Regions from separate parts of the Mesorhizobium sp. M2E.F.Ca.ET.209.01.1.1 genome, predicted to be linked through region 2. Evidence: riboswitches for the same ligand, from Rfam matches in the RefSeq annotation. Region 2 holds a riboswitch; each other region holds the start of a gene.

Region 1 (4,583 bases), on a different contig from region 2:
CACATAGATGTCGACCGGCACGACGCGGTCGCAGCCGCGCACCACCGAGTAGGAATAGTGGTAGTAGCCGCCGCCATTGGCGCAGGAGCCCATCGAGATGACGTAGCGCGGCTCCGGCATCTGGTCGTAGACCTTGCGCAGCGCCGGCGCCATCTTGTTGGTCAGCGTGCCGGCGACGATCATGATGTCGGACTGGCGCGGCGACGCGCGCGGCGCGACGCCGAAACGCTCGGAGTCATAACGCGGCATCGAGGTGTGGATCATCTCGACCGCGCAGCAGGCAAGGCCGAAGGTCATGAACATCAGCGAGCCGCTGCGCGCCCAGGTGATCAGCGCTTCGGTCGAGGTGACAAGGAAGCCCTTGTCGGCCAGTTCATTGTTGATTTCGAGGAAGAAGGGATCGTCCTCCCCCACCGGCCTGCCGGTGTTGGGGTCGATAATGCCCTTGGGCTTCGGCGCGACGAGGGTGCCTGAACTGTCGTTCAATCCCATTCCAGCGCTCCTTTTTTCCATTCATAGGCAAAGCCGATGGTCAGCACCGCCAAAAACACCATCATCGACCAGAAGCCGAGCATGCCGAGCTTGGAGAAGGACACCGCCCACGGGAACAGGAAGGCGACCTCGAGATCGAAGATGATGAACAGGATCGACACCAAATAGAAGCGGATGTCGAACTTCATGCGGGCGTCATCGAACGAGTTGAACCCGCATTCATAGGCGGAAAGCTTTTCCGGATCGGGATTGCGATACGCCACCAGGAAGGGGGCTATGATGAGCGCCAAACCCACGACCATCGCCACGGCGATGAACAGGACGATGGGCAGATATGAACTCAGGAGTGCGCTCATGCGGCGGCTTTCCTTCGGCGGGGCAGTTCACTTTGATTACAGCAACGAACTCTGATGCGGAAGCGTGACAGTTTAACCGCTGAACCGTTTTAAGAGGCCCATGCTGCAACGCGGCGAGGGTTAGCGCAGCGGTTTCGGTGACGCAAGTCAAACCTTGTTCAAATCGCGACCCTGGACGCCTTATCGGAAGAAACTGGTCCGATCCGCTCCTGTTTGATTTCCTTCACTTTTTACTCCACTTTTCTCTCCTGACATATCTCCCGCCATTTGCCTGCTAGCATGGCCGGAATCACCGGCTAAGAATCCAACGGACGATCGGGGCAAGGACAGCTTGATGAAGGAGAAAATCTCGCTCGCCATGGCGAGGCGCATCGCGCTTGGATCACAGGGGTTCAACGACCCTCGTCCCGGAGGGGTTCCGGATCGCCGGCATCTTGCGCGTGTGCTTTCGCGAACCGGCCTGTTGCAGATCGATTCCGTCAGTGCGGTGGTGCGCGCTCATTATATGCCGCTCTATTCGCGTCTCGGCCCCTACCCGCTTGCGCTGCTCGACAATGCCGCGGTGGGCCGCAAGCGCGCGGTCTTTGAATATTGGGCGCATGAGGCCTCGTTCCTACCCGTCGAGACCTATCCCTTGATGCGCTGGCGCATGCAGCGCGCCGAGCAGGGCGACGAGATGTATCTCGGCCTCGCCAAATGGGGCCGCGAACGCAAGGCGATGATCGACGAGATCTATAAGGAGGTGGCCGATCGCGGGCCGATCGCCGCCTCCGATATCGAAGGCCACAAGGGCAATGGCGGCTGGTGGGGCTGGAGCGAGGCCAAGCATGCTTTCGAATGGCTGTTCTGGGCCGGACGCATCACCACCGCCTACCGGCGCGGCTTCGAACGCTATTACGATCTGCCCGAGCGCGTTTTGCCGCAGGCGGTGCTCGACCTGCCGGTGCCCTCGGTCGAGGACGCGCATCGCGAATTGCTGCGCATTTCCGCCCGTGCCCACGGCATCGCCACCTATGGCGACCTTCGCGACTATTTTCGCCTGGCGCCGGGCGACACCAAGGACCGCATCGAGGAACTGGTCGAAGCCGGCGAATTGCTGCCGGTCAAGGTCGAAGGCTGGGACAAGACAGCCTATCTTCATAAGGACGCGCGCATCCCGCGCCGGATCGACGCGCGCGCCCTGCTCGCCCCCTTCGATCCCGTGGTTTTCGAACGCACGCGCACCGAAAAGCTCTTCAATTTCCGTTACCGAATCGAGATCTACACGCCGGCCGAAAAGCGCCAATACGGCTACTACGTGTTGCCCTTTCTGCTCGGCGACCGCATCGTCGCCCGCGTCGACCTCCGCGCCGACCGCCCGGCCAGCGTGCTACGCGTCCATGCAGCCTATGCCGAGGCTGACGCGCCACCGGAGACGGCAGCCCAGCTCTACGAAGAGTTGAAGCAGATGCAGGGCTGGCTTGGCCTGGAGGCGATCGAAGTGACGCCGGCCGGCGACCTCGGACCGGCGCTGGCCGACATCGCGGTGTCGTAGCCACGCGTTGACAGGCGCCTAGCCGTAAGCCTAAATCCTGACCCAGACGGTCTTCTCCCGGCAAAGGGAGGAGCCAAGAGGGAATGCGGTGCGGAGTTGAAAAATTCCAAATCCGCGGCTGTCCCCGCAACTGTAAGCGACGAGCCCCGGCCGAAAACCACTGGGATGTTCCCGGGAAGGCGGCATTCAAGGCGACGACCCGCGAGCCAGGAGACCTGCCGTCTGAGACTTTAAGTATCCGAATGCCCGGCGGGTTTTCCGGGCAAGGAGCCTGGTTTTGGATCGCAACGGCAGCTTCTCGGCAAATATCGCGGACATTTCGTCCGAGCCCGACGCTTTGGCTGGCGTGACCGTCATCGTCTGCTCGTCCTGCCGCGACGAGACCGGCTCGGACGCCCATCCGCGCGCCGGCGCGCTGCTGGCCGAAGACACACGCTGTGCCGCATCGGGCGAAAACATCCGCATCCGCACCGTCGAATGCCTTGGCAATTGCAAGCGCCGGCTGAGCGCGGCGCTGCTGCGCGACGGCTGCTGGAGCTACGTCTTCGGCGATCTGGAGACGACCAGCGGCGCCGACCTCGTCGCCGGCGCAAAGCTCTTCGCCACTTCGACCGACGGCCTCATCCCCTGGCGCGGCCGGCCCGATTCCCTCAAACGCGGCCTGGTTGCCCGCATCCCTCCCCTCGACATGAAGGACTAACCATGAACGCTTCCGTTTCCCGCGTGCCCTGCACCGTCGTCACCGGCTTCCTCGGCGCCGGCAAGACGACGCTGATCCGCAACTTGCTGGAAAACGCCAAGGGCAAGCGGCTGGCGATCATCGTCAACGAATTCGGCGATGTCGGTATCGACGGCGAGATCCTGAAGGGCTGTGGCGTCGACACCTGCCCGGAGGAAAACATTGTCGAGCTCGCCAATGGCTGCATCTGCTGCACCGTCGCCGACGATTTCGTGCCGGCGCTCGACCAAATCCTGTCCCGCACGCCGAAAGTCGACCACATCCTGATCGAGACCTCCGGCCTCGCTCTGCCGAAGCCGCTGGTCCAGGCCTTCCAATGGCCCACGGTGAAGAGCCGCGTCACGGTCGACGGCGTCGTCGCCGTGGTCGACGGCCCGGCACTGGCCGACGGCCGCGTGGCCTCCGACATGGATGCCCTCCAGGCGCAGCGCGCGGCGGACGTGACGCTCGACCATGACGATCCGGTCGAGGAGGTCTTCGAGGACCAGATCGCCTGCGCCGACCTGATCATCCTGTCGAAGAGCGATTTGATGGATGCGGCGGGCTCTGAGCGCGCGAATGCCGTCATCGGCGAACACGTCGCGCGCGCCGTGAAAGTCGTACCGACCGCGCAGGGCAAGGTCGATCCGTCCGTGCTGCTCGGCCTCGGCCTTGCCGTCGAGGACGATATCGAGAACCGCAAGACCCATCACGACGACGAGCTCGACCATGAGCATGACGATTTCGACTCCTTCGTCATCGATATCCCGTCGATCGCCAATCCGGACGAACTGGCCAAGCGCGTCGCTGTAGCCGCCGAGCAGGAGAACGTGCTGCGCGTCAAAGGCTTCGTCGAGGTCGGCGGCAAGCCGATGCGGCTCCTGCTCCAGGCTGTCGGCCCGCGCGTCAATCACTATTACGACCGTGCCTGGACCGCCGAGGACGACCGCCGCTCGCGGCTCGTCGTCATCGGCCTCAAGGGGCTGAACCGCCCGGCAATCGAGCGTATCCTCGCCGGCTGAGGGAAATCCGGGCTGCGATGCATATCCTCGCCACCACATCCGCTTCGCTCGACGATCTCGCCGAGCCTGTCGACCTCAGGCAGACGCCTGCGGATGTCGTGGCGCTGTCCTTCACCGACAGCGATCTCGCCGGCCTCGCCGCCGCCTGGAAGGCCGATGCGGAGCGGCTGCCCTCGATGCGGCTGGCGGCGCTGCGCGATCTCCGCCACCCGATGTCGGTCGACCTGTGGATCGACAGCGTCGCCCGCCATGCCAAGGTAATCCTCGTCCGCATCCTCGGCGGTTACGACTGGTGGCGCTACGGCTGCGACCAGCTCGCCGCGATGGCGCGCGAGCGCGGCATCAAGCTGGCGCTGCTGCCCGGCGAAAGCCATGACGAGGACCAGCGGCTGATCGAAGCCTCGACCCTGCCGCGCGCGGAGTTGGACGCCCTGCTCGGCTATTTCCGCGAAGGCGGCCCG
Region 2 (4,583 bases):
CCCTTGCCCGGACATGGCTTTTCGGGACAGACTGGCAGCGGGCCGGTCCGCCTCGGCGGATACGGCGCCTGGTTCGGGCGCATCGACTGAACTTCTAAGACAGCAATCAACGGGAGGAGACAAACATGGCCGATGTCACGCTGAACCAGGTGAAGAAGTCATACGGCAACCTCAACATTCTCCACGGCATCGACCTCGACATCAAATCGGGAGAGTTCATCGTCTTCGTCGGGCCATCGGGCTGCGGCAAATCCACCTTGCTGCGGTCGATCGCGGGGCTCGAGGAGATCACCGGGGGCGAGTTGAAGATCGATGGCGAGGTGGTGAACGACGTGCCGCCGTCGAAGCGCGGCATCGCCATGGTGTTCCAGTCCTATGCGCTCTATCCGCACATGACGGTCTACGACAACATGGCCTTCTCTATGAAGATCGGCAAGGAAAGCAAGGCGGAGATCGACAAGCGGGTGCGGCAGGCGGCGGAAATCCTGCAGCTGACCAAATATCTCGACCGCCTGCCCAAGGCGATGTCGGGCGGCCAGCGCCAGCGCGTCGCCATCGGCCGCGCCATCGTGCGCAACCCGAAAGTGTTCCTGTTCGACGAGCCGCTTTCGAACCTTGACGCAGCGCTGCGCGTCGCCACCCGCATCGAGATCGCCAAGCTGAAGGAATCGATGCCGAACACCACGATGATCTACGTCACCCACGACCAGGTCGAGGCGATGACGCTGGCGGACCGCATCGTGGTGTTGAAGGAAGGAGTTGTCGAGCAGGTCGGCACGCCGATGGAGCTCTACAAGCGGCCCGGCAATCTGTTCGTCGCCCAGTTCATCGGCTCGCCGGCGATGAACATATTGCCGGCGAAGATCGAGAAAGCCGGCAACCCGACCGTGGTCAGCCATGTCGGCGACCGCAAGGCGACGGTGCCGATCGCGACGCCTGCCTCGGCGAATGGCGCCGCGGTCAGCTTCGGCGTGCGGCCGGAGGATCTCTTGATCGCCACCGGTTCCGATTACCTCTTCGAGGGCAAGGTCGACTATATCGAGCAGCTCGGCGAGGTTCAGCTCGTCTATATCGATATCGGCCGCGCCGACCTGCCGCTGGTCGCCAAGCTGCCGGGCAATGTCGAGGTCAAGCGCGGAGAGACACTGCGGCTCAACGCCAGCGCCGGCGATCTGCATATCTTCGACGCCGACGGCCATTCCTTCACGCTGCATCGCGAAGAAGCGAAGGCGGCCTGAGCGGACAGAGCCGCCACGGCAAAGAAAAAAGCGGCGGGCCTTGGCCCGCCGCTCCTGTTTTAAATCACGGTCGGCTGTTAACGATTGCCGAAGTGATCGCGGTCGCTGCCCTGCGGCGCCGACTTCTGCGCGTCGCCCGAGTTCAGCAGCTTGTAGACCGGCGAACCGGTGCCGATCGACGAGGTGCGGGTCGTATCCACGGCCGGAGCCGGCTGGTTGACGCCGCTGTTGTTGTAGTTGTCGCTGCCCGCAAAAGCGGCCGTGGAAACGGCCACGAGAGCCGCGGTGGCAAGAACGATCTTTTTCATCTTAGGGACTCCTGAATTTCTTGATCCGACCGAGACGACGGGCAAGCCGGTCGCCGGTTCGACGTCGGCTGTTAGTTGTTACCGAAAAGGTTGCGGTCGGCGCCCGTGGTGACAGGCTTCTGTTCAGCCGGTTCGGACTTGCGGACCGAGGCCGTGTAAGAAGAGTCGACGGTGGCCGCCGGCTGATTGGCAGCCTGCGAGTTGTAATTATCGCTACCGGCAAAGGCGCTGCCCGAAATGGCCAGAAGGGCGGCGGCAGTGAGAACAATCTTTTTCATTTTTGCTACTCCAGTATTTTTATTCCGTCCGTCTAGCGGCGTGTCTTGGGAATGAAATCGCGTCGTTCGGACAGCGCTCATTTGGGTAAGCCGATCGCCGGATTCCAATCACGAAGTTTTTTCGTCTGGACCATGAATCCGCATCTTGAAGTTTTTGATAAGCATGCCTATGACCACATTTTTACTCAGTTTTATCAATGGTTTATGCGATCTATGCAGTTGGCTCACCAAGTGTGTCGGAGCGCCAACGTTCACAGCGCTCTGCACGCACCGTCAACAGAAACGAACCGTTCGGTTCGATTTTAGAATCTGCTAATAGTCACTTTTTGATACTGTTAACCATCCAAGGCCTCCCGAACCTCGTCCCCGGAAGCGGGGGCAAGGCGAAAAAGACGGGAACCGGCACCGTGAATACGGCGTCCATTGTCGCGCCGCATGGATGCGATGTCGTTTTCATGCCGACGGGAAACCGGCTGTCGTGGTTAGATCAGGCCATCTCAGGTGCCGCTTCGTCGCGACGACGCGGAGAATTGGGAAGCCGGTCGAAATCCGGCGCTGCCCCCGCAACGGTGGTGGAGTGAAGTCGCAACGGGAGACCACTGGGCCATGGGCCTGGGAAGGTGTTGCGACTGCCCGCGAGGGCAACTCCAAAGCCCGGAAACCAGCCCGAGACATTTGGAACTCGACTGATCGCGGTGGGCGGTCAAGAGGCGGACGGCGCGCGCCCGGCCCTGCCGGTGGCGGTCGTTCTTCTCCATCACCACCAGTTCAGTCCTTGATGCGAGGACAGGACATGGATGCGCGTAACGACATGCTGAGGCTCCTGCAGAGCCGTAAGCCGGGCTACTCGCTTGAGCAGCCCTTCTATACCGATCCCGATTATTTCAAGCTCGACATGGAGCTGATCTGGTATCGTGACTGGTTGTTCATCGGCCATGATTGCGAGCTGCCGAAACCAGGCAGCTACATCACCGTCCAGGTCGGCGACTATCCGGTGGTGCTGGTCCGCGACCAGAAGGGAAGGATCAACGCTTTCCACAACTCCTGCCGGCATCGCGGCAGCCGCGTGTGCAACACGGACAAGGGCACCGCCGCCAAGCTGGTCTGTCCTTACCATCAGTGGACTTACGAGCTCGACGGGCGGTTGCTGTTTGCGCGCCAGATGGCGGAAGGGTTCGACAAAGGCCAGTTCGGCCTGAAGCCCGTGGCCTGCGAAAGCGTCGGCGGCTACATCTTCATCTGCCTGGCAAAGGAGCCTGCCGACTTCGCGCCCATGCGCGCCATGATCGAACCCTATCTCCTGCCGCACCGGCTGAGCGAGGCGAAGGTCGCGTTCGAATCGACGATCGTCGAGAAGGGCAACTGGAAGCTCGTCTGGGAAAACAACCGCGAATGCTATCATTGCGCCGGCAACCATCCGGAACTGTGCAAGACTTTTCCGGAAGCGCCGACGGTGACAGGCGTGCAAGGCGCCGACAGCGATCCGGAAATGCTTGCGCACTGGGCGAAATGCGAGGCGGCGGGTCTGCCGAGCCGGTTCCGGATCGATCCGGCCGGGCAATACCGCGCAACGCGCGCGCCGCTGCTGCGCGACGCCGTCAGCTACACGATGAGCGGCAAGCGCGCCGTGACGAAAAACCTGTCCGCCGGCGTCGCCACCGACCGTATCGGCACGTTGATGCATTACCACTACCCGACCACGTGGAACCATATCCTCATCGACCACGCCGTCACCTTCCGTGTGCTGCCTATCAGCGCCACCGAGACCGCGGTGACGACGAAATGGCTGGTCCACAAGGACGCGGTGGAAGGCGTCGACTACGATCTGGCAGAGCTCACCCATGTCTGGACCGAGACCAACGATCAGGACCGCCGCATCGTCGAGGAAAACGCGCTCGGCATCCTGTCGCCGGCCTACGAGCCTGGTCCCTATTCCGAGCTGCATGAGGGCGGCGTCATCCAGTTCGTCGAGTGGTACGCCTCCTTCATCGGTCCGCGCCTTGCCGAAGGCGGTCGCCCGGCGCTGCGCAGCGTCGCCTGAAGGCCGAGGAGGTGAATGCGATGACGGATCTCGGCCTCTATCGCCATCTCGACGAGATGGCGCCGTGGAACGACAGGCTGCAGGTGCTGGAAGTGATCGGCGTCAGCGACGAGGCGCCGCAGGTGAAGACGTTCACCTTCCGCTCCGACAATCAGACCTGGTTCCGCTACAAGCCGGGGCAGTTCGTGACGCTGGAATTGCCGACGGCCGACGGACCGCTAATGCGCACCTACACGTTGTCGTCCTCGCCGTCGCGGCCGTTCTCGATCGCAGTGACGGTGAAAGCGCAAGCCGGAAGCGTCGGCACGCGCTGGATGTTCGACAATCTGAAGCCCGGCGTCCATGTGAAGGCCTACGGGCCGGCCGGCGATTTCTCGCTGCACAGCCATCCGGCGGCCAAATATCTGTTCATTTCGGCCGGATCCGGCGTCACACCGATGATGTCGATGCTGCGCTGGCTGAACGACTGCGCGCCCTGGACCGATGTCGGGTTCGTCAACTGCGCGCGCCGGCCGGAAGAGATCATCTTCCGCAAGGAGCTCGAACTGCTCGGCAGCCGCATGCCCGGCCTGTCACTCGGCTTCATGATCGAGGAGCGGTCGAGTCGCGAGGGCTGGTTCGGTCATATGGGCCGCATCGACGCGATCCGGCTGCCGCTTCTGGCACCTGATTTCCGCGAACGGGAAATCTTCTGCTGCGGGCCCGACCCTTTCATGCG
Region 3 (4,583 bases), on a different contig from region 2:
CCGCCAGGCTGGGCAGGTGGAAGACAATGTCTTGCCATCTGGGCTCGATAACCGCGCCGGTGCTGAAGGCCTCGCCGCTGTATTGGCACAGGATCCAGGACGCGCCGCTGCGCACCATGTCGGCGTCGATGTCGGAGATCAGCGCCTTCGCCTCGCGTTCGGCCGCTGGCATCGTCGCCATATAGGCGAGCAGCGCCTTGGCGGTGGCGAGATAGGCGTGGCTGCATTCGTTGAGGGGGCTTTCCTCGTCGCCGAGGCTTCCCGGCATCAGGCCCCACAGACAATAGGTGAATTGCAGATTGCCGTGATTGTAGAGCCGCCGGAAGGCCGGGTCGGTCACGGTCTGGCGCTGGGCGAGGTCGATGATCTGACCACGGTAATGCGCGATCACCGCCATCTGGCCATGCGTGAGGCTGGGGATCTGGATGCCGGGGGGAGGCGGGGCGGATGAGCCGCTATGCGCCTGCGCCGATGCCGCCAGTGAGACCAGCAGGGCTGTCGCCACGAAAAAATTGGCCGCCAGGGCGAGAAACCGTGGCGGCCAACGCATGGGAGTTCAAGCGTAGCGGCGGGCAGGGCCGCGCTGGTCGCGCACCGCGACCACGCGCTCGGCAACCGCGCCGAAGCCGAGCCCGACGACGGTCCATAGCACCAGCTGGATGCCGAGCGAGGCGACGCGGAACTGCCACAGCACCGTCGCCGAGAAGTTTTCCGGCACTTCGTTGATGTCGGGCAGGGCCGCCTTCACCAGCGCGAAGACGACGAGGAAGGCGAGCCCAGCCACGATCGAGGCGTTCCAGGCGCCAAGCCGGGTCCACAGCCGTTGCGCCAGGCCGACCGCCGCCACCATCGCCGCGATCGAGATGACGATCATGATGAAGAACAATTCGGTGCGGTAGGCGATGGTTTCGGGATTGCCGACCGCGGGCGGGTTCGCCGGATATTTGAGGCTCGGCACCACGATAACGGCGAGGAAGCCGAGCAGCGCCAGCAGCGCCGAGGTGCCGCGCGGACCGAGCGAGCCCAACCGGCCATAGGCATAGGCAAAGACCAGCGAGAACAACCCGCCAAGGGCCGCGCCATAGACCAGCACGCCGGTTGCGAGACCGATGCCGGCTTGAACGGCGCGGCTGACCATCTCGGGTTCCGGCGCCTCGCCGGCCGCCTGGGCCTGCTGTTCCTCAAAGGCGATCGCCTTGTCGACCGGCGGCTCGCCATAGACGCGGGCGAAGGCAAACGCCAGAATCCCCGCCACCAGCCCGACAAGCATGCCGCGCAGCAAGAGTTTTCCGACCATGTCAGAGTCCCTTCAAGCAATTCCCGGAAAAATTCGAAGCGTTTTTCCGTTCGGAATTGCGTTAGACCAAAACTCAGAACGGCTCAGCGATGCCGAACCGCTCCAGAGCAATTCCAGGAAAAGTGTGCAACGGTTTTCCGTCCGGAATTGCGTCAGACCAAAACCTGGGACGGTTCAGCCTTCCCCGAACCGCTCCTAGTGGCAGGGGAAGCCGAGCAGGTGGCGGCCGTCATGCACGAATTCGTGCACCGCCGTGCCACGGATCAGCGACGTCGCGCCTTCTTCCGCGCCAACGAAATAGATCATCAGCATCAGCATCAGGCCGGCGAAGATCGCCCAAGGCAGAAGCTCGCGAACCGGAATCGCAACCGGACCGTAGCTGGGGGCGAAGGTGGTGTCGGACATATTGAGCTCCCTTGGGATACTGCGTCCCGTTGATCCAACTATGCTGCGGAATAAGGCCTGACTCTCGGCTGGTGCCGATCACAGTGGCGCGACCGTGCCGGACTCGCACCGGCTTCCAATCCCGTATAGCGCTAAAACACTTGTCAGCACTTCGTTCGCCTGTCAACGACATGTAATGGCCAACGCGGCTTCGCGCGGCCGAAATTCACTGGACCACGGAGTTTTGGGATGTTCGCCCGCCTGACGATGATCGCAAGCGGCGCGACGCAAGCCACGCGCAAGGGCCGCTTCCCGAAGGACGAGGCGCCGGAGCCCAGCGCCTTCGACCGCGCCGGCGCGGTCGCGTCGTCGCTGCGCCGGGCCGACCGCGTCTGGACAAGTCCGGCGCTTGCCGCGCGCAGGACGGCCGAGGCGCTCGGCCTTGACGCGGCGGTCGAGCCGCTGCTTGCCGAGCAGGATTTTGGCCGCTGGGCCGGCAAAAGCTTCGAGGCGATGCAGGCTGAGGACCCGGAAGGCATGGCGGCTTGGTTCTCCGATCCCGACGCAGCACCCCATGGCGGCGAATCGCTTGCCGCGGTGGCCCGGCGGGGTGCTGCGCTGATGGAGCGGCTGGCCGGCGAGAGCGGCCACACCATCGCGCTCACCCATGCCGTGCCGATCCGCGCCGCGATCTTGCATGTGCTGGGCGCGCCGCTCTCCTCGGTCTGGAAGATCGACATCGAGCCGCTGTCGCTCACCGAGTTCCGCAGCGACGGCCGCCGGTGGGTGCTGCATGCGAGCGGGGTTGCCGTCGGCTGAACTGTCGGTTCTTCACATACGCGGATTCTGTCAAGCTTCGACAACCGTGCGGAGGCATATCAAGGCTCGTCGTTTCAGCGATCGCTAACGGAACGGAAACACCTCGCTGTTATGGTGCCGCCCGTGGCGAGGAGAGCCTTGCCTTAGGAGCCGTCGGAAATGGCCAATTATCCCGAGACCGAGCGCCGTCTTCATGCGCGCGAATTCGTGCTCAAGGAAGCCACGATCATTGCCGGGGCCGTCAGGATCGGCTGCTCGGTCAGGAACCAGCACGAGCAGGGCGCGGAATTGCGCGTCGCCGCCGATACGCAGATCCCGGAGCGCTTCCTGCTCGAGGTCCCAGCCGACGATACGACCTATCGCGCCTTGGTGCGGTGGCGGCGCAACGACCGCATCGGCGTGGCGCTCTACAGCAACGCGCCGAAGGACTGACGCGCGGCCCGCCGCTCAGCAATTCGTGACTTGATCCTGCCCGCGCGGCGTGCAACCCGGCACATGGGGAACGCAACCGTGGCGCGTGCGTTCATGAGGGCCGATCAACTGGGACTTCACGCATGAGCAGGACAGCCGTTTGGGTGGCGCTGATCGCTATCGTTCTCGTGGGCCTCTATTTGTTGCAGGCCAATGGCCTGATCAAATTCTGATGCGGCGGGGCGCGGCGCCCTTCGCCGGGTCAGCAGCAGCGGCTTTCTCCGCAGCACGGCTTGCCCGCAACCGCCTGTTCCTTCAGCCAGCGGTCACGCGGCTTGCAGCTCGCCGGCCGCGGCGAAAGCTCGACCTCGATGGCGCCGCCAACGACGCTTGGCTGGGCCGCCCGGTGCAGTTCCATCGGGCGGACGCCGTCGCTGACCTCGAAGGTCAGTTTCGCCGATTGGTCGAGGGCCACGTGATCCGAGACCTTGCGGATGATCGCCGCGAATTTGCCGGCCGGCATATGGACCGGCCCGCCTTCGTCCACGTCCCATAGCTGAACGAAGATCTCCGACCAGGATTCGGGATTCGCCTCGCAATCCAGCGCCGAGAACTGCCCGGCCTTCACCTCGGTGACATGATAGCCTGCTTTAACCGGCCGCCCGTCATAGCGGAAAACAAGCGGCCTGTCCTTGTAATCGGCCAGCGCGCTCAGCAGGTCGCCGATGGTCAGGTCGGAGGGATCGATCGGGTTGGCGTTTTTATGATTGTCAGAAGACAGCATGTCGGCTATTCCTCATTTCAACATTTCAAGGATTATTGAAATATGGATGAACGTCAAGCCCTGATCGCCTTTGGCGCGCTGTCGCAGGAGACGCGCCTGCGCCTGCTGCGCCTGTTGGTCGTCGCCGGGCCGGATGGAATCGCCGCCGGTTCGCTCGCCGAACAGGTCGAGGTCTCGCCCTCCAATGTCAGCTTCCACCTCAAGGAACTGGAACGGTCCGGCCTCGTCACCGCACGGCGCGATGCCCGCTCGATCGTCTACAGCGCCGAATACGACGCGCTGTCCGGGCTGATCCGGTTCCTGATGGAGGATTGCTGCTCGGGCCGCCCGGAAATCTGCGCGCCGGCGCTTGCCGCATCTTGCTGCGCGCCGGGCGAGGGGACCCGGCAATGACCGTCACGCTCCTTGCCCGACCCAGGGTCAACCGATGAACGCTTTCGATCTCTCGCGCCGGTTCGTCGCCGAAGCCCTGGGCACTGGTCTGCTGGTGGCGACGGTTGTCGGTTCCGGCATCATGGCCGAGACGCTGACGCATGACACCGCGCTGGCGCTGCTCGGCAACACGCTCGCGACCGGCGCCATGCTGGTGGTGTTGATCACCATCCTCGGGCCGATCTCCGGCGCGCATTTCAATCCCGCCGTGTCGCTGGTGTTCTGTCTCAACCGGTCGCTGCCCGCCCGCGATCTCCTTGCCTATGTCGCCGCGCAGTTTATCGGCGGCATCGCCGGCACGGTCGCGGCGCATCTCATGTTCGCCCTGCCGGTTCTGGAGATCGCGACGAAGCCGCGGACCGGCCCGGCGCAATGGTTCTCCGAATGCGTCGCGGCATTCGGCCTTGTCGCCGTGATTCTCGCCGGCATGCGCTTCGAGCGGCGGGCCGTGCCGTG

Evidence for each region. A riboswitch is a leader RNA that binds a small molecule or an ion and turns the genes downstream of it on or off. The one in region 2 is predicted to bind cobalamin.
Region 1: linked by a shared signal. The riboswitch ahead of EN852_RS06700 (DUF1636 family protein) and the one ahead of EN852_RS26510 (aromatic ring-hydroxylating dioxygenase subunit alpha) in region 2 are both predicted to bind cobalamin.
Region 3: linked by a shared signal. The riboswitch ahead of EN852_RS11430 (CbtB domain-containing protein) and the one ahead of EN852_RS26510 (aromatic ring-hydroxylating dioxygenase subunit alpha) in region 2 are both predicted to bind cobalamin.

What each region holds. Positions count from the first base shown of each region.
Region 1 is NZ_SADP02000003.1:102,605-107,187, reverse strand. Features, by position in the region: gene EN852_RS06715 (NADH-quinone oxidoreductase subunit B) at 1-492, opposite strand, end outside; gene EN852_RS06710 (NADH-quinone oxidoreductase subunit A) at 483-848, opposite strand; gene EN852_RS06705 (winged helix-turn-helix domain-containing protein) at 1,183-2,382, shown strand; cobalamin riboswitch at 2,413-2,620, shown strand; gene EN852_RS06700 (DUF1636 family protein) at 2,660-3,082, shown strand; gene cobW (cobalamin biosynthesis protein CobW) at 3,085-4,122, shown strand; gene cobN (cobaltochelatase subunit CobN) at 4,140-4,583, shown strand, end outside.
Region 2 is NZ_SADP02000017.1:75,534-80,116, forward strand. Features, by position in the region: gene EN852_RS26490 (alpha-glucosidase) at 1-90, shown strand, start outside; gene ugpC (sn-glycerol-3-phosphate ABC transporter ATP-binding protein UgpC) at 126-1,238, shown strand; gene EN852_RS26500 (DUF680 domain-containing protein) at 1,316-1,546, opposite strand; gene EN852_RS26505 (DUF680 domain-containing protein) at 1,618-1,824, opposite strand; cobalamin riboswitch at 2,307-2,509, shown strand; gene EN852_RS26510 (aromatic ring-hydroxylating dioxygenase subunit alpha) at 2,618-3,865, shown strand; gene EN852_RS26515 (hybrid-cluster NAD(P)-dependent oxidoreductase) at 3,886-4,583, shown strand, end outside.
Region 3 is NZ_SADP02000004.1:452,409-456,991, reverse strand. Features, by position in the region: gene EN852_RS11440 (hypothetical protein) at 1-550, opposite strand, end outside; gene EN852_RS11435 (CbtA family protein) at 557-1,297, opposite strand; gene EN852_RS11430 (CbtB domain-containing protein) at 1,493-1,702, opposite strand; adenosylcobalamin (AdoCbl) riboswitch at 1,704-1,846, opposite strand; gene EN852_RS11425 (histidine phosphatase family protein) at 1,931-2,500, shown strand; gene EN852_RS11420 (PilZ domain-containing protein) at 2,660-2,932, shown strand; gene EN852_RS11415 (DUF6428 family protein) at 3,174-3,695, opposite strand; gene EN852_RS11410 (metalloregulator ArsR/SmtB family transcription factor) at 3,738-4,088, shown strand; gene EN852_RS11405 (MIP/aquaporin family protein) at 4,123-4,583, shown strand, end outside.